4 regions of the Arsukibacterium sp. genome follow, and region 4 is predicted to be linked to each of the others. Evidence: predicted binding sites of a transcription regulator. Region 4 holds the regulator's gene; each other region holds the start of a gene.
What was found. The regulator sigma-54, encoded in region 4, starts transcription at its own class of promoters, with help from an activator protein. The targets are predictions, from matches to a motif close to TGGCANGNTNCNTGCTT.

Region 1: a site for sigma-54 is predicted at 2,740-2,756, ahead of fliE (flagellar hook-basal body complex protein FliE). Genes of this name have one in related genera too.
Region 2: a site for sigma-54 is predicted at 1,359-1,375, ahead of flgA (flagellar basal body P-ring formation chaperone FlgA). Genes of this name have one in related genera too.
Region 3: a site for sigma-54 is predicted at 2,165-2,181, ahead of V7D78_RS09825 (PEP-CTERM sorting domain-containing protein). Genes of this name have one in related genera too.

Annotation. Positions count from the first base shown of each region.
Region 1 covers NZ_DAINOE010000028.1:2,864-7,754, reverse strand. Annotated here, with positions in the region: gene fliG (flagellar motor switch protein FliG) at 1-596, opposite strand, end outside; gene fliF (flagellar basal-body MS-ring/collar protein FliF) at 589-2,298, opposite strand; gene fliE (flagellar hook-basal body complex protein FliE) at 2,355-2,693, opposite strand; gene V7D78_RS07410 (sigma-54-dependent transcriptional regulator) at 2,835-4,223, opposite strand; gene V7D78_RS07405 (sensor histidine kinase) at 4,210-4,891, opposite strand, start outside.
Region 2 covers NZ_DAINOE010000052.1:12,989-17,879, forward strand. Annotated here, with positions in the region: gene flgN (flagellar export chaperone FlgN) at 1-141, opposite strand, end outside; gene flgM (flagellar biosynthesis anti-sigma factor FlgM) at 154-489, opposite strand; gene flgA (flagellar basal body P-ring formation chaperone FlgA) at 568-1,272, opposite strand; gene V7D78_RS11220 (chemotaxis protein CheV) at 1,421-2,347, shown strand; gene V7D78_RS11225 (CheR family methyltransferase) at 2,394-3,224, shown strand; gene flgB (flagellar basal body rod protein FlgB) at 3,298-3,699, shown strand; gene flgC (flagellar basal body rod protein FlgC) at 3,702-4,127, shown strand; gene V7D78_RS11240 (flagellar hook assembly protein FlgD) at 4,139-4,819, shown strand; gene flgE (flagellar hook protein FlgE) at 4,845-4,891, shown strand, end outside.
Region 3 covers NZ_DAINOE010000042.1:8,607-13,497, forward strand. Annotated here, with positions in the region: gene ssb (single-stranded DNA-binding protein) at 1-589, opposite strand, end outside; gene V7D78_RS09820 (MFS transporter) at 607-1,971, opposite strand; gene V7D78_RS09825 (PEP-CTERM sorting domain-containing protein) at 2,343-3,062, shown strand; gene uvrA (excinuclease ABC subunit UvrA) at 3,191-4,891, shown strand, end outside.
Region 4 covers NZ_DAINOE010000139.1:221-4,466, reverse strand. Annotated here, with positions in the region: gene lptB (LPS export ABC transporter ATP-binding protein) at 142-882, shown strand; gene V7D78_RS16175 (RNA polymerase factor sigma-54) at 941-2,428, shown strand; gene hpf (ribosome hibernation promoting factor) at 2,455-2,742, shown strand; gene ptsN (PTS IIA-like nitrogen regulatory protein PtsN) at 2,750-3,223, shown strand; gene rapZ (RNase adapter RapZ) at 3,220-4,077, shown strand; gene V7D78_RS16155 (HPr family phosphocarrier protein) at 4,067-4,246, shown strand, end outside.

The DNA of each region.
Region 1 (4,891 bases), on a different contig from region 4:
GTGCCAGCCTGGCCAGCAAATTGTTTTTCCATAATTTCGTTTAATTCTTGCAAGGCCGCAGGTTGCACTTCTTCCAGATTGGCAATACGCATAGTTAAATCAAGCCGCACTTTTTCAGAGAACTGGGATAAAATTTCCGCAGATTGCTCCGGCTCCAGATAAGATAAAACAATGGTCTGAATTTGCGGGTGTTCGTTACGAATAATATTGGCTACCTGCTTCGAATCCATCCATTTCAATGAATCCAGCCCCTTAGCCCCGCCGCCCAGCACAATTTGATCAATCAGATTGGCCGCTTTTTCTTCACCCAGCGCTGCTGTCAGGGCGCGTTTAATAAACTCTTCGCTTTGGAAGCCTATGGTGCTGAAATTTTGGATCTGCTCGATAAACAAACGGTGTACCGCAGAAATTTTAGCCTGATTTAAATCAGTCATCTGCGCCATCGCCATACCGACTTTCTGCACTTGTTTCGGTTCCAGATGCTTTAAAATTTGTGCGGCATCTTCTTCCGATAAGCTTAGCAGCAGAATGGCAGCTTTTTCTACGCCATCTAATTTGCCGACATCAAAGGCCGGTTTACCCTCTATATTATTCATCTTCAGCCAACCAGTTTTTCACTACCAGGGACGATAATTCAGGCTCATTCGCTACCAGAGCCCGAACAGCACGCAATAAGTCTTCATCACCATGCAAGTCAGGCAACATCAGGGTACCATCCGGGGCAAAGCCCACGGCATTTTCATCAAAGGTCGACTTTAACATATCAATGGTATCGTCACCTAAGTCAAGGCCGCTAATCATAGCATCATCATCATAGCGGTCTTTGGTGTCTTCCGGATGCATCAGTTTCTTCAGCATAGGTTTCACTAAACCGAATATCAGCGCAAGAATAACCAGGACACCACCAATAATTCTTACCAGCGGCATAAACCAGTCTTGCTGGTAAAAGGGCAGCACCACTTCGGCTAACAGCTCTTCGCGGGCAAAGGGTACCGAAATCACTTCAATGGCATCGCCACGGGTGGCATCAAAACCTACGCCACCTTGTAACAAGCGCCTGATATTGGCAATTTCTGCCTGAGTTCTTGGTTGGGGTACGGCATTGCCATCTTCAGTTGGCACGCCAGGACGATAATCAACCGCCACTGAAATACTCAGGCGACGAATGACGCCACTTTGCTGTGAAGTATGGCTGATAGTGGTATCCAGCTCAAAATTACGGGTAGATTCGCGATGGTTACGTCCCGGGATAACTTGCTGCGCAGCAGCGCCGGTCGCTTGCTCAGGTATAGCCGAAGGCATAGGAGGCTGATTTGATAAGGCGCCTGGAATGCCGCCCATACCGCCACCGACACTATTTTCTTCGATAACCATTTCACTGCGAATAGCCGGTAAGTCGGGATTAAAACGTTTCTGGGTTTGCTCGGTCGCGGTAAAATCCATCAGCAAATCGACCTGGGCAGTGTAATTACCATATCCCAGAACCGGTAATAATATGGAGTCTACTTTTTGACGGTACTCATCTTCACGGCTGCGTTGTAACTCGTGTTCACGACGACTTCGGGCAGCACTGCCATCCTGAGAGCCACTGTTCAACAAACGGCCATTCTGATCCGTTACCGTTACCCGGGTAGGCTCAAGCCCCTGCACAGCAGACGCCACCAAATCAACGATAGCATCGACTTCACTATCTCGGATCACGCGGCCACCCCGGGCAGTAACCATTACGGTGGCTGAAGGCATCGCTTGCTGACGGGCAAACACGTTTTCTTTAGGGATGGCCAGCAATACCCGGGCCCGGGCAATACTTTGTAATTCTTCAATAGTGCGGGCTAACTGCTGCTCGCGGCTATGCTTTAAACGTTCCATCTCCAGGCGTTGACTAACGCCAAAACCGCTATCCTGCAATAAAAACTCAGTACCCGCTGAGGGCTCCTGACTTAAACCTGAACGCGACAGACTTAAGCGGATGTTTTGCAACTCATTTTCCGGAACATAGATGACATTACCTTCAAGACGGTATTTTATTTTTTGGACATCAAGATGATCTAAGGTTTGAATCAGCTCGGCAGTGGCGTAGGTGCCCAGTGGGCGCATTTCCGGGGTACGGATCCAAAAAATTATCAGAATGGCTATCGCTAAACAGATGGTCATCGCCACAATCAGCGTGATCTGACGGATCATATCGCCACCGCCAAGCGAGCCGATAAACCCGGGCTTTTGTTCCTGAGCATCTGCATTGTTGTAGTCGCTGCCAGTGTTGCTCAGCGCCAGTTCGGTTGATGTAGTATCTGCCACGATGTACCTCTGTTTCTAACCTTCTGACAAGTGCCGTAACGGCGTTAAGCTAAAGCTTAAACCGGCATAGCCATGATTTCTTTGTACGCTTCGACCACTTTATTGCGTACTTGCACTGTGGCCTCAAAGGCCAGTGATGATTTTTGACTGGCAATCATCGCCTGGGCTAAAGACACACCGGGTTTACCCAGCTCAACCGCATTTCTCAGCTCACTACTGTGCGCTTGCAAACTATTTACCGTGCCCAACGCATCTTTTAATAAATGACTAAAATCAGACTGCGAGCTGTTGATACCGCTGATAGCCGGTAGGGGTTTCAGCTCCTGACCAAGGCTTCTGGCTTGTGTGGCCATGGCCTGCATCTGGCCATAAAGCGCTTGTCCTTTAATATTCATTGCATCACCTGTCAATTTTTTGCTGTGTGGTGTATTACCTAAGCATAAGCAGGAGTTGTGCCAAAAATATGTTCATGAAATATATAAAGAAAACGCCGCTAAATGCGGCGTCATAAAAAAGTTTAAGCTTAGTTCAACCGTTCAGGCGGGCAGCTCAATACCAGACTCGCGCATTCTGGCTAATTTATAGCGCAGAGTACGATCACTTATACCCAGTTTTTCGGCTACTAATTTACGCTTATAAGCGCAGGCTTTGAGTGTCGCTAAAATAATCTTGTGCTCTTGCTCGTGCAGCTCAGATTTAAAATCAGCCGGGCTATCAGACATATAGGGATCAGCATCATCAGCTGTAACAACAGGCTCTGCATTAACTTTGGCTTGAGACTGGCTTAATACACTGGCGTGACTTGCTTCAATCAATATATCTGCGGCACACAGCTGTTGGCCGGGCTGAATAATCAAAGCCCGCTGTATCACATTATCCAGTTCGCGGACATTACCCGGCCATGGATGCTGCATCAGTAAAGCTTTGGCATCAGCTGTTAATACAGGCAATGGCCGCCCCTGCTGTGCAGCATAACGCTGAATAAAATATTCGGCTAAAGGCACCACATCTTCTATCCGTTCATTCAGCGCCGGCCAGCGCAACGGAAAAACATTTAAGCGGTAATACAAATCTTCACGGAAGACACCACTGGCAACGGCTTGCTGTAAATCACGGTTACTGGTCGCCAGCACGCGCACATCCAGTTTAATGGTTTTTTGACTGCCCAGCCGCTCAACTTCCCGCTCTTGTAATACCCGCAATAATTTAGCTTGCAGGTTTAAATCCATTTCAGTGATTTCATCCAGCAATAAGGTGCCATGCTGCGCTTGCTCAAACTTTCCCGGACAGCCGGCTATGGCTCCGGTAAAAGCGCCTTTTTCATAACCAAATAACGTAGATTCCAGCATATTCTCGGGTATAGCGGCACAGTTTATCGCCACAAAGGGACCTTTTTGCCGGCTTGATTGCTGATGAATATATCGGGCAAGCACTTCTTTACCTGAACCGCTTGGCCCTAAAATCATTACACTGGCATCTGAGCGTGCTACTTTACAGCTTAACTCCAGCAGTGCTTTACTGCCGGGCGCCGCCACCACAGGCTCAACACTATTGATAACCGGCTCAGGAATATAGCGACTAACGGTATTGAGTAACACTTCCGGTGCAAAGGGTTTGGCCAGATAATCCACAGCCCCTAACCGAATTGCCTCCACCGCATCTTTTACCGTGGCATAAGCGGTCATCATTAATACCGGTAACTGTGGCTGCTGCTCCCTTAAGGTTTTTAGTAATACTAAACCACTGACCGAGCCCATTTGCACATCACTTATCAGCAGCTGCACTTTATGTTTTTTTAGTAATAACAGCGCCGATTCGGCACTGTCAGCGGCGATGACCTGATAGTTAGCCATACCAAGCGTGTCGGATATGGCTTCACGCAGGCCGGCATCATCTTCTACGACCATAATGCTAGTTACTGACATAGACACTCTCCTGATTGCTAAGATCAGACTTTGCTTCGTTGCTATCTGAAGCACCAGCCAATTGACAGGGTAACTGGATAACAAAACAGGCCCCTGTTGTTGTAGGCTGAAAACTAATACTACCCTGATGGGTATTAATCACGGCCTGCACCACGGCAAGCCCTAATCCTGATCCCTGCGCTTTCCGACTGAAAAACGGCTCAAAAATCTGCTGCTGGTATTCAGGCGCTATGCCAGGGCCGTTATCACTGAACACCACTGTTAACTGGTTGCCCTGCTGCTTAACACTAAGGATAATTTCAGCACCTTGCGGTTTTGCCTGTACACTGTTGTGTACTAAATTTAGCAAGGCATCAGCCAGGCTATTAAGATTACCCAGTAGCATAACCTCTGGTAAATCGTTCGCTAACTTGAGCTGCGCCTGATGCTGATGTAATAACACTTCACAACGCTGCTGCAGTGCATCAAATAATTGCAGCAGACTAAATTGCGTCACTGCCTGCGCCGTGCCACTGCGGGCAAAAAGCAGCATATCATTCACCTGCTGCGCTAAATCCTGCAGCCTGGCCACCAGTTTTTGCTGAAACTGACTGCTTTGCCCGGGTTTCAGTTTTGGATTAGCCAAATTTTCGGCATAAAGCATGGCAGAAGACAAAGGCGTGCGTATT
Region 2 (4,891 bases), on a different contig from region 4:
TTTTTGCTGACCAATCTCAGTTAATTGTTCTGGTTGGCGAGCGGCAAGCGCGGCAAGTTCTTGCCGTAATAACAACAAAAGCGCATCCAATTGCGCTTGTTGTTGTTCAAGTAAGGTGGTGATGAGAGGTTGTTCACTCATTAGTGGCTACACTCATTTTTTTTCAAATAAGTCGCCTTCAAACTGCATAATACGGCGGGCCAGTTGCTCAAGATTAATTTTATATTTGCCTTCGGCTATAGCCTGCTTAATTTTATCGACCTTTTCCTGGTCGATACCACTGCTGGCGTTCGCTTTTTCCTGAAGCTTGGTCAGCTGCTGCGCCTGCGGCGTAATTGACACAGAATCTTGGCGCTGCAACGCAGTTTGCTGCGTAGTTTGCTGAGTCGTCGCTTGCTGCGTTGTACTTTGCTGACGCTGCAAAAGCTGATCGGCTTTATCGCCTTTTACTTGCGGAGTGTTCTGCAAGTTATTGATATTAATTGCCATAATGGAACCTCATCACCTTTAAACAAGTCCTTATGTTTAGGTTAACGGCAGTAAAGATAAAAACTTTAGGATTATTTTCTAAAATTTAACCCGCACCTGATTAACTGCAACCACTTCGGTTTGGATTGTGCGACCAGATTGTTGGTTACGCACTGGCACAGTATCACCCAAGGTACCATCGGTTTGAGCTATGCCAGTAGCAGATACCATTAAACCTTTGTTGTCAATCTGTATTGTAACAACATCACCGCGGCACACAAGGCAAAGATCCTGTAATGAGACTATTTGCCCCATATTAAGCGCACGGCGGCTGCGGGCGCCCAATAAACGTTGAGGATCAGCTTCCTGGTTACCTCGGATTAAGTGGCGCTCCCGGCTTTCCGTCTGCAACATATCTATGGTGAGTGGTGTGCCGGTAGCAATATTTTGACGCATCACGACGACGTCTATCAGCTCGGTCATTCTGACCGGAATATACAATTGCCAGGAAACGGGGCTATTGCAACTGATTTGCACAGTGCTTTGTCTTTGGTTACTGCGCTGCGTTAAACTAAATTGCGGCATGCTGTCACATGCCCTTGCGGCGATTCTGTTATCTAGCGCGGTAACCTGAAATTGGCGCTCGTTTGCATCAGTAATAGCCTCAGCGGCCAGCCACTGCTCTGTTAACTCGGTTAACTGCTGAGCACTGTAAAATTGCGTTTGCCCGTTACTGCTGCTGGCAAATAACAGGAAAAACAGCAATATCAGACTGTTGAAATAATTATTTTGATACTTTTTCATAAGGTTTCGGCTATGCTTTAATGTCAAAAATGACTACTATGCGCCTAATGACGACATAGCACTGTAATCGTGGTATGCCTAATAACAGGCAAAAATCATGCCTTCTTTTAGCTTAAGCAGCTATAGTTATCGGAAACAGGAGTAATAAATGGCAAGTATTCTTGATTCGGTCAATCAACGCACCCAACTGGTGGGGCAAAACCGCCTGGAATTATTGCTGTTTAAGCTGCCTGGTAAGCAACGCTATGGTATTAATGTGTTTAAAGTGCGGGAAGTCTTGCCTTGTCCGGCGCTCACCGCCATTCCGATGCGAAATAAGTTTGTGCGTGGTATTGCGCATATTCGTGGCCAGACTATCTCAGTAATTGATTTAAATCTGGCAACCGGGGGCAAGCCGATTGCCGATTTAACCACGGCATTTATTATTATTGCTGAATATAACCGCTCAGTGCAGGGTTTTTTAGTCAGCTCAGTTGATCGCATTATTAACACTAACTGGGATTCTGTTAAGGCACCACCTCAGGGGACGGGCGGCAAGCAAAGCTATCTCACCGCTATCACAGAATTTGAAGATGAACTGATTGAAATTTTAGATGTAGAAAAGATACTGGAAGAAATTTCTCCTTCACCCACTATACTGACCAGCACTTTTGATACAGACGTCATTGCGACAGATTTAGGTCAGCGCCTAATCCTTATTGCCGATGATTCGACGGTTGCGCGTAATCAGGTAAAAAAGGCATTGGAAAATCTTGGCGTGAAGATGCATTTGGTGAATAATGGCCGTGAAGCGTTAAATTATCTACAGTCGGTGGCAAAAGACTGTCAGAAATCTGTCACTGAAAAAATCGGTTTGCTGATATCTGATATTGAAATGCCCGATATGGATGGCTATACCCTGACTGCAGAGATTAAACAGGATCCACAACTAAAAGATCTTCATGTGATCCTGCATACCTCCCTGAGTGGTGTGTTTAATCAGCAAATGGTATTAAAAGTTGGCGCAAATGATTTTATTGCTAAATTTAACCCGGATGAACTTGCCGCAGCAGTGCAAAAATGGCTTCATGTATAATGACTTGTTAAAAGTATGGCTGGGTTAACTGGCTAAAAGGATGTTTGTGTCGAATAAAGAACTGCACGATGCTGAATATAAACTGTTTCGGGATTTTCTCGAGCAGCAGTGCGGCATTGTGTTGGGTGACAATAAGCAATATTTGGTCAAAAGCCGCTTAGGGCCATTAATGCAGCGTTTTGGTTTGGCTACCTTGTCAGAGTTAGTCGCTAAAACCTTAAGCCCGTTTGAGCGGCAATTACGTTCTGCTGTAATAGATGCGATGACGACCAACGAAACCTTATGGTTTCGAGATACCTATCCTTACGAGCTACTCAAAAAACAAATTTTGCCGGAGCTGGAAAAAAGTTGCCGCACGTTGAAAATCTGGTCTGCCGCAAGTTCATCCGGACAGGAACCTTATTCTATAGCGATGACCGGACTGGAATACCAGCAAGGCAGGCCAGGGGCCTTTAGTTTAGGCATCAATATCCTTGGAACTGACATCTCAAATACCATGCTGGAGCATTGTCAGCGTGCGGAATATGATGGTCTTGCTTTATCGCGTGGTTTGTCGCCAGAACGACGGACCAAGTTTTTTGAAGATAGCGGCAAAGGCATGATGCGGGTTAAAGACGCGGTACGCAAAAATGTTAACTTTCGCCATCTTAACCTGCTTGATAGCTACACCTTATTGGGCAAATTCGATATTATTTTTTGCCGTAATGTACTTATTTATTTTTCTCCAGATGTAAAAGCTAAGATAATCAAGCAATTTGCTCAAGCTTTAAATCCCAGAGGCTACCTGTTTCTGGGCGCATCTGAATCGTTATCCAGCGTGAATAATGACTTTGAAATGTTAAGATGTAACCCCGGCATTATCTACCGTAAAAAATAATTCATGAAATAGCTCTAAATTTGGCCTGCCTTTTGCATTTGTTTGTCCATTCCGTATTGGAGGTGGCAAAAAAATGGCAATCAGTTTTGAAAAAGCTTTTGGTGTGCACCCGCAAGCGCTATTAGTGCGTGATCGGCGGGCACAACTTATCTCGGAAAATATCGCGAATGCTGATACGCCGGGTTATAAAGCCCGTGATTTGGATTTCTCGCAAGCGCTGCAAAATGCGCAATCGAAGCAAGCCAGGCCCATGAGCCGTACCCATCTGCAGCATTTTGATTTGTCTACCGAAGTGCGCCAGGAAATGAAATTCCGCAACCCAGATCAGGCTGATACCGGCGATGGTAACAGTGTCGACATTCATCGTGAGCGTAATGCGATGATGCAAAATAGCCTGGAATATCAAGTCAGTTTGCAGTTTCTAAACAGTAGAATTTCTGGCCTTAAAAAGGCCATCGGTGGACAAGGACAATAATTATGAGCCTGTTTAAAGTATTTGATATCACCGGCAGCGGCATGACTGCACAGTCGGTCCGTATGAATACCACTGCCAGTAACATTGCTAATGCTAATAGTGTCAGCAGTAGCGCCGAACAAACCTACCGTGGGCGTCATCCGGTGTTTGCTGCTGAGCTGTCTGAAGCCCGGCGTCAGCAAGGGGATGGCGTTAATGTAAAGGTGTTAGGTATCGTCGAATCGGATGCACCACTTAATGTGGAATATGCCCCTAATCATCCACTGGCTGATGCAGATGGCTATATCTATAAACCCAATATCAACATTATGGAAGAGATGGCCAATATGATTTCGGCCTCGCGCTCTTATGAAACCAATGTGCAAACCGCAGACGCAGCGAAACAAATGCTGATGCGTACCTTGCGTATGGGCCAGGCTAGCGGCTAAGGATTAACATCATGAACACTATAAGTAATAACCCGTTAGACGGCATGTATTGGGATGATAAGAAAAAAGCTCAGGACAAAAATAACGGTGCTCTCACTCAAGCCGATTTTTTCGCGCTGTTAACCCAGCAACTGTCTTATCAGGATCCGACCAAACCGGTTGAAAATGATCAGATGATTGCGCAGATGACCAACTTTACTATGGCTGATGGTATTGGCTCACTGAATGAAAGCTTTAAAGGCTTAGCCGCCAGTATGACATCAAATCAGGCATTGCAGGCTTCATCTCTGGTTGGGCGCAGCGTACTCACACAGTCTAATCAGATGGTATTTACCGGTGAAAGTTTATCCCGCGGCCAGATCAATCTGGATCGGCCTGCAGATAATTTAAGGGTGCGTATTGAGAAGGCCAATGGCGAATTGGTGAGCACTTTTAATGTCAATAACCCGGCGTTGGGCAAAAATGATTTTGTCTGGGATGGTACTAATGCCAACGGCGAGTTTATGGATGCAGGTGTCTACAAAATTATTGTCGAAGCCAATTTTAATGGCAAGAATGAATCGATACCTGTGCAGGTGTTTACCCCTGTATCCAGTGTCAGTATGGCGAACAACGGCCAGGGTATTACCCTGAATTTACTTGGTTTGGGGTCTATCAAACTTTCTGATGTTTTAGAAGTTTCTTACGGATAATTAACCGCTTAAGGTGAGGTGAAAAATGAGTTTTAACATAGCATTAAGCGGTTTAGCCGCTGCACAAAAAGA
Region 3 (4,891 bases), on a different contig from region 4:
CAAAGTCGATTGGTGGTTCCATTGGCGGCCGCTGTTGCTGCGCCGGTTGCTGATAACCGCCTTGTGGCTGAGCTGGCTTTTGGTAGCCACCTTGCTGAGGTGCGGCCTGAGCTGGCGCTTGCTGGTAGCCACCTTGTTGCGGCTGCTGATACCCACCCGCTTGTTGCGCTGGTGCTTGTTGCTGTGGCGCCCGTTGCTGGTAACCGCCTTGCTGGCCGCCGCCCATGCCGCCACCCTGCTGCTGGCCGTCACCGCGGCCATCCAGCATTTGTAATTCGTTAGCAACGATTTCAGTGGTATAGCGTTCTACACCGTCTTTATCGGTCCACTTGCGGGTTTTCAGCTTGCCCTCAAGGTATACTTTGCTGCCTTTACGCAGATACTCACCGGCAATTTCTGCCAGGCGCTGATAAATAACTACCCGGTGCCATTCTGTTTGCTCTTTTTTTTCATTAGTGGCTTTATCGGTCCAGCTTTCAGAGGTCGCTACGGTTAAGTTAGCCACCGCGCCACCCTGTGGCATATAGCGCACTTCTGGATCAGTGCCCAGATTGCCAATTAAAATAACTTTATTAATACCACGCGCCATGCGATTTCTCCTGAAAATTAGGGTTGCTCTGTGCCAACCAGGGTTTGGGCCTGCGCCAGGTCAAACTGCGAAGCGCTGACTTTTAAGTAACAACGTTGCTCCGCCAGTAAAATAGTGACTTCTTGTACACCCGCCAGTGCCGCCAATTGGTCTGCCAGCTGCCTGGCGGCTTGCTCTGATGACAGCTTAACCGGAAGTGACAAACGCTGCGCCCGCGCAGGAACAGATAAGTTACGGGCTATAAGCAACCATATTAAACCAATACCGGCCAATACGGCAAACACCATTGCGAATCTAAATTGCTGAGCGACGAGTCCACCGAGCACTCCGCCAATAAAGGCGCCAAAAAACTGGCTGCTGGAGTAAATACCCATAGCACTGCCGCGTTGCCCGGCCGGTGCCACCCTGGATACCAATGCTGGCAAGCTGGCTTCTAAAAAGTTAAAGCCGGTAAAAAACACCAGTAAGGCGGCAATTAACCAGGCTAAGTTATTGGCTAAAAAGGCCATTAACATGGCCACTATCAGCAAACTGATTGCGAGTAAAAAATAGCCCTTTTCCTGCTGTTTGCGCATCGCAATAATCATCATCGGTACCATCAGCACAAAGGATGCCAATAGCACCGGTAAGTAAACCTGCCAATGCTTATCCGCTGCCAACTGATATTGACTTAGCAGTAATGGCAGGGCAACAAACATTGCCGTCAGCATTAAATGTAGCAATAAAACGCCGATATCAAGCTGCAATAACTGGCGGTGTTTTGCAATGTTCATTAACGAAGCCGGTACGGCCAGGGTTTCGGCAGCAGGGGCTTTACTGACACTTCGCGGCACTAAAAACGCTACTATCAACATGGCACAGCAGGCCAATACCGCCGTAAACCAGAATACACCGCTTAACCCTGCCCATTTGGCCATTAAGGGGCCAATAATCATCGCCAGCGCAAAAGATAAGCCTATGCTGGCACCAATAATGGCCATCACTTTAGGGCGCTGCTCGTCACGGGTTAAATCGGCCGCCAGCGCTAACACAGCGCCGGCAATGGCACCGGCGCCTTGCAAAATGCGGCCAAAAGTCACCATGTAGACAGAATCGGCCAATGCCGCCACTACCGAGCCCAGCACAAATAATGCTAAGCCCAGCAGCATGACCTTGTGGCGGCCAATACGGTCTGACAACCAGCCAAACGGAATTTGCAGAATAGCCTGAGTCAGGCCGTAAGCGCCAATAGCCAGGCCAATCCACAAGGGTGAGTAACCAATAAGCTCAGTGCCGTAAAGTGCAAACACCGGCAGCAGCATAAACAGGCCTAGCATCCGGGTTGAGAACACCAGCGCCAGGGTTAATGCGGTCTGTTTTTCCAGAGAATTAAGACGATGCATGAATGAAGTCTGTCGCAACAGGTTGATAGCTAAATAGCGGGTTAGTTTAGCATAAAATTGGCGGCTGGCATGGCTTTATCGGCGGTTGCAAAACTGCGAATTTAAACTGTTAGTTGTCAGTAAAATTTACAACTTCCGCCGCTGATTTTATGTATTGATTTCTATCTGCTTGTAAAATATGAACTTTAATAAATGGCACGATTTATGCTTTAAAATATAGTGCTTTTTGTTTAGTTGTGCAGCGAGCTGTTTTGCTGATTTCGGAAGTAACCTATTACAGTGTGGTTCTTGATCTGTAGTGGCCCTCTTACTTACCTAAAATCTGAGCAACAGGGTAGTGGCTTAGTCAGTGGTATTTATAAGGAATGGAAATGATAAAAAACACTTTTTTACCCATGATGTCGGGAATCGTTTTACTGGTAATGTCCGTTGCTGTCAAAGCGACTCCTATCACAATTGATGTGCGTTACCAGAATATGGTTAATGGTTCCGAAACCATTTCAGCCTCTTTAAACGATACCTCAAGCCGCAGTGTTCTGGCGGGAATGATCCGATTTAGTTATGACAATCTGAGTTCACCTTTGCCTTTCGAACTGGATGATGATTTGACAACTTTTTGTATAGAGTTTTCTCAATTAATTAAAACCAATCAGACACTGACTTACCAAATTCAATCTGCAGATGAATTATTTGGTGCTGCAAAAGCAGATGCTATTACACGTTTGTATTCGGGGTTTAGAGATCAAACAGGCACATCTATCGGTAATGCAGCATTTCAATTAGCCTTATGGGAAATTGTGCATGACTTTCAAAGTGATTTATCGGGCTTCTTACTTGAACGTGGTAGCTTTAAAACCACCAGTAGTAATCAGAGTGTCACTTTGGCGCAGAGTTGGTTAGATCAGTTAGCTAATATCAAGAGCCAACACACTATGCATGTTATGACTAATTCACAGTCACAAAATCAGCTGATTTTTTCTGGTCAGCCACAGACTTCTTTTAATGATCCTGTACCGGTGTCTGCACCAGCTACCCTGGGTATTTTTGGTTTAGGTTTGTTGGCGTTAGGCTTACGCCGCCGTCAGGCTTGAATAGAGCTTCCCAAATGGCAAGGGGTGTATAAATTTACAGCTCCTTGCCGTTTACCCCTTAAAATTAGCCGGAAGATCTGCAATACTGCGGCTCTCGTATCAAGGCGACATTTTTTGGGGATGCAGTAATGGACAAGATCGATATTCGGGGTGCCCGCACCCACAACCTGAAAAACATTTCGCTGCATATCCCGCGTGATAAGCTGGTGGTGATTACCGGCCTGTCGGGCTCTGGTAAGTCTTCGTTAGCCTTTGATACCCTTTATGCCGAAGGTCAGCGCCGCTATGTCGAATCGCTGTCAGCCTACGCCCGGCAGTTTTTAAGTTTAATGGAAAAACCGGACGTTGATCATATCGAAGGTTTATCTCCTGCTATTTCTATCGAGCAAAAATCGACGTCGCATAACCCACGCTCTACTGTGGGTACTATTACCGAAATTTACGATTACCTGCGCTTACTGTTTGCCCGGGTAGGCGAGCCACGCTGTCCTGAGCATGACCAGCCGCTGGCGGCGCAAACCATCAGTGAAATGGTCGACAAGGTTACCGCCTTCCCTGAAGGCACGCGGTTAATGGTGCTGGCGCCGGTGGTGCAGGAGCGCAAAGGTGAGCATGTAAAAACCCTGGAAGGCCTGGCCGCGCAGGGCTATATCCGGGCGCGGATTGATGGCGAAGTATGTGATTTATCTGACCCACCAACGCTGGATTTACACAAAAAACATACTATTGAAGTGGTGATTGACCGCATTAAGGTGCGCGATGATATTAAACTGCGTTTAGCGGAGTCCTTTGAAACGGCACTGGCCCTCTCTGGTGGTGTGGCGCGGGTGGCGCTGATGGATGATGCCTCGGCCGAAGAGCTGGTATTTTCTGCTAATTTTGCCTGCCCTACCTGCGGTTATTCCATGACAGAACTGGAACCGCGCTTGTTTTCGTTTAATAACCCGGCCGGCGCCTGCCCCAGCTGTGATGGCTTAGGGGTAAAACAGTTTTTTGATCCGAATAAAGTGATTGTCAGTGCTGACCTCAGCCTGGCAGGTGGTGCTATCCGTGGTTGGGATAAACGCAATTTTTATTATTTTCAGATGTTAAAGTCGTTGTCTGAACATTATGGCTTTAAATTGGATGTGCCTTTCAGCGAGCTGACAGCAGCGCAGCAAAAGGCGATCTTATATGGTAGCGGTATCACGGTCATTGACTTTAAATACCTGAACGATCGCGGCGACATTGTGCTGCGTAACCACCCGTTTGAAGGGATTTTGCCTAATATGGAACGGCGCTATCGCGAAACCGAATCTAATTCGGTGCGCGAAGAGCTCAGCAAGTATTTAGCCAGCCAGCCCTGCCCCAGTTGCCATGGCACCCGTTTGCGCACCGAAGCACGGCATGTGTTTATTGGTAAAACCAATCTGCCACAAATTGTCGAGTTATCTATTGCCGATTGCCTGCAGTTTTTCCAGCAGCTGAGCCTGCAGGGGCAAAAAGCTAAAATTGCCGAAAAAGTGCTGAAAGAAATTCAGGACCGGCTGAGCTTTCTGGTCAATGTTGGCCTGAATTACCTGAATTTATCACGCAGTGCCGAAACCTTATCAGGTGGCGAAGCGCAGCGCATCCGGCTAGCCAGCCAGATTGGCGCGGGATTAGTGGGGGTGATGTATGTACTGGATGAACCCTCTATTGGTCTGCATCAGCGTGATAACGCCCGCTTACTCGGTACCCTGACGCACCTGCGTGACCTGGGCAATACCGTTATTGTGGTTGAGCATGATGAAGATGCGGTGCGTCTGGCCGATCATGTTATCGACATTGGGCCCGGCGCTGGCGTGCAT
Region 4 (4,246 bases):
TGCCGAACTGACGCAAAGTGGCAGTCTGGTGCAAAGTGCACTGATCCGCTACAACATAGAGCGGCAGGAGTTGCAAGCGCAAAGCGATGAAAATACCCGGCGAGTCACCACGATATTTACGCCGGAAACTAAGGACAATCCATGACGTTGAGTGCACCCAGCAAATTAGTGGCCTCTCATCTGGCGAAAAGCTACAAAGGCCGTCAGGTGGTAAAAGATGTCAGCCTCGAAGTCAACGCCGGGCAAATTGTTGGTCTGCTAGGCCCTAATGGTGCCGGTAAAACCACCACCTTTTATATGATTGTTGGCTTAGTGCCATCAGATAAAGGCAGTATCATTCTTAATGGCGAAGACATGACCTTTGCCCCTATTCATCAGCGTGCCCGTGCCGGCATTGGCTATTTACCGCAAGAAAGCTCCATTTTTCGCAAATTAACCGTGCATGAAAACTTACTGGCCATTTTGCAAACCCGCAAAGCATTAAGCAACAGCAGACGCGAAGAGTTGGCTGATGACTTGCTTGAAGAGTTCCATATTGGTCATATCAAACATAGCCTGGGCATGAGTTTATCTGGTGGTGAACGGCGCCGGGTAGAAATTGCCCGCGCTCTGGCCGCTGATCCGGCGTTTATTTTACTGGATGAACCTTTTGCCGGAGTTGACCCTATTTCGGTACTGGATATAAAAAAAATTATTCAACACTTGTGCCAGCGTGGTATCGGCGTGTTAATTACTGATCATAATGTGCGTGAAACGCTCGATGTCTGTGAAATAGCCTATATTGTCAGCCATGGCGAGCTGATTGCTGCCGGCCCCCCACAAGAAGTGTTGGCAAATCAGCAAGTACGTGATGTATACCTGGGTGAACAATTCAGGCTATAGTTAGTTTATAAACGCCACCACAGCATGACGCGGCTAAACGGGAGAAAAAAATAACGACATGAAGCCCTCTTTGCAACTTCGCTTAGGCCAACAACTGACCATGACACCGCAACTGCAGCAAGCAATTCGCTTGTTACAATTGTCGACTATGGAGTTGCAGCAGGAAATACAGGAGGCACTTGATGCTAATCCACTGCTGGAAGGCGAAGACGAATACGACAGCTTTAATGGCGAAATGGAACCGCAACAACCTGATCGTGAGCACACGACAGACAACAGTCTGACAACAGATGACTACGGTCATGACGAGCCCACCGAACCCGACAGCAGTGAGGCGATGACCGAGCAAAACATCCAGGAAGACTTGCCGCTGGATAATCAATGGGATGACTTAGTCAGCGCTGCGCCCGTTAGTGCCGGCAATAGCATGGATGATGATAATGTCTATCAGGGCGAAACCAGTGAGAGTTTGCAAGATTACTTGCGCTGGCAAATGCAATTAACGCCTTTTTCTGACACTGACCGTACTATTGCCGAAATCATTATTGAAGCCATTGACGAAGGCGGCCTACTCACCATCAGTTGTGACGATATCCTTGAATCGCTTGGCCTGCCCGATGTTGAGGCCGATGAGGTAGAAGCGGTGATCAAACGCATCCAGCTATTTGATCCTGTGGGCGTCGGCGCGCGTTCAGTGCAGGAATGCCTGTTAGTGCAATTAAAACAATTTGACCCGGCTACGCCCTATTTACGTGAGGCGCAGCTATTGATTAGCGATTATGCTGACTTTTTAGCGAATCGGGACTTTCGTTCTTTGCTGCGCGTGACTAAACTCAAAGAAGAAGAGTTAAAAGAGGTGATGCGGTTAATTCATAGCCTGAATCCGCGCCCTGGCGCCGATGTTATTCGCGAGGAGCAGCAGTATGTGATCCCCGATGTCACCGTCAGCAAAGTGAAAGGCCGCTGGCAGGTGGAGCTAAACCCGGATGCCATACCAAAGGTACGGATTAATCAGCAATATGCCGCTATGTCCCGTAATGCCAAAAGCTCTGCTGATAGCCAGTTCATCCGGTCGCACCTGCAGGAGGCAAAATGGTTTCTGAAAAGTCTGGAAAGTCGCAACGAAACATTGCTCAAGGTAGCAAACTGTATTGTGCAGCAACAACAAGCTTTTTTTGAACATGGCGAAGAAGCAATGAAACCTATGGTGCTGAATGATGTTGCCGAAATGGTCAGTATGCATGAGTCGACCATTTCCAGGGTCACCACGCAAAAATATATGCATAGCCCGCGAGGTATTTTTGAACTTAAATTCTTTTTTTCCAGTCATGTTAGTACAGAGAGCGGTGGTGAGTGTTCCTCAACGGCCATTCGCGCTTTTATCAAAAAATTAGTGGCGGCAGAAAATCCGGCTAAACCGCTGAGTGATAGCAAAATGGCAGAGATTTTATCTGATCAAGGCATTAATGTGGCACGCCGTACCATTGCCAAATACCGCGAAGCTTTATTTATACCGCCATCTAATCAACGTAAGACCTTGCTTTAAGTGTTCTAAACAGAAGGAAAATGTCTATGCAAATCAACCTAACTGGTCGTCATGTCGAAATCACCACAGCCTTAAGAGAGTATGTAGACAATAAATTTGCTAAGCTGGAGCGCCATTTTGATCATATTAACAATGTACATGTCATCCTAAACGTGGAAAAATTGAAGCAGATCGCAGAAGCTAAGTTGCACCTGAATGGTGGCGAAGTGTTTGCGGCCTCAGAAGACGAGAATATGTATGCTGCTATCGACCAGTTGATTGATAAGCTGGACCGGCAGGTCATTAAACACAAAGAAAAGATAGCCCGACATTAATCAGCGTATGATGAACTTAAGCACTATGCTCGCCGAGAACTGCACCAAGAGTGCAGTTCTTTTTAACAGTAAAAAACGTATTCTGGAATACATAGCCGAACTGGCACAGCAACAGCTGCCTGACATGACGGAATATAGTATTTTAGAAGCACTCATGACCCGTGAAAAGCTCGGCTCCACCGGCATAGGCGGTGGTATTGCTATCCCTCATGGTAAATTACAGAGCGTCAGCAAACCCATGTTGGTATTTGTAGTGAGCAAAGATCCTATCCCCTTTGACGCTATTGATAACCAGGCAGTGGATATTTTTTGCGCTATTTTAATTCCACAAGAACAATGTCAGGCGCATTTGACTACTCTATCCGGTATTGCCAAATTATTAAGTCAAAAGGAGCTGACCCGCAAAATTCGCCATGCAGCCTCCGATCACGATCTTTATCAGTTATTAATGGAATATAGCCAACAAGGGACTGACACATGAAACTGCTGGTGGTAAGTGGCCGCTCTGGCTCAGGTAAATCTGTCGCACTCAGAGTAATGGAAGATTTAGGCTACTATTGCGTTGACAATATTCCGGTCAACTTACTACCTACCCTGGCAACCACGGTTATGGGGCAGTATGAAAGGGTAGCGGTAAGTATTGATGTGCGTAACTTACCGCAAGACCCCGATGAGCTGACCGAAATTTTGTCATATTTACCCCGCAAGTTAGAACTAACCATTCTCTATCTTGATGCGGATCACACCAGCCTGATTAAGCGCTTTAGTGAAACACGCCGTTTGCATCCGTTATCACATCAGGCGATGTCGCTGGATGAGGCCATTTCACAAGAACAGCACTTGTTAGACCCGATCTCCAGCCGTGCCGATTTGTATATCGACACCACCGAAATGAATGTGCATCAGTTAGCAGAACAGCTGCGTGAACGCATTCTTGGCCAGAAAAGTGGCAAACTGGTGATGTTGTTCGAATCTTTTGGCTTTAAATATGGCATTCCCAAAGATGCCGACTTCGTGTTTGATGCCCGCTTCTTACCCAATCCACATTGGGAGCCGGATTTGAAACCCCTTACCGGTTTAGACCAATCCGTGAAAGATTTTTTAGCCTCGCAAGCCGTGGTGGCCAAGTATATTTGGCATATCAACAGCTTTGTCAGCAGCTGGTTACCACATCTTGAACGCAATAACCGCAGCTATCTGACCATTGCCATTGGCTGTACCGGTGGGCAGCACCGCTCAGTATATATTGCCGAAAGCCTGGCCGAGAGCTATCGCAGCCAGCGCGATGATGTGCAAATTCGTCATCGCGAGTTGGTACGTCACCATGGACGCTAAACTCAGCGCCACAGTAACCATCATTAATTCACTAGGTTTGCATGCGCGCGCCGCGACTAAGCTGGCGGTATTATGTCAACAGTTCAGTGCCCGCATTGAACTGATGCAAGATGGCAAAGCCGCAGATGCCTCCAGTGTACTGGCGCTACTAATGCTGGCCAGTAGCCCT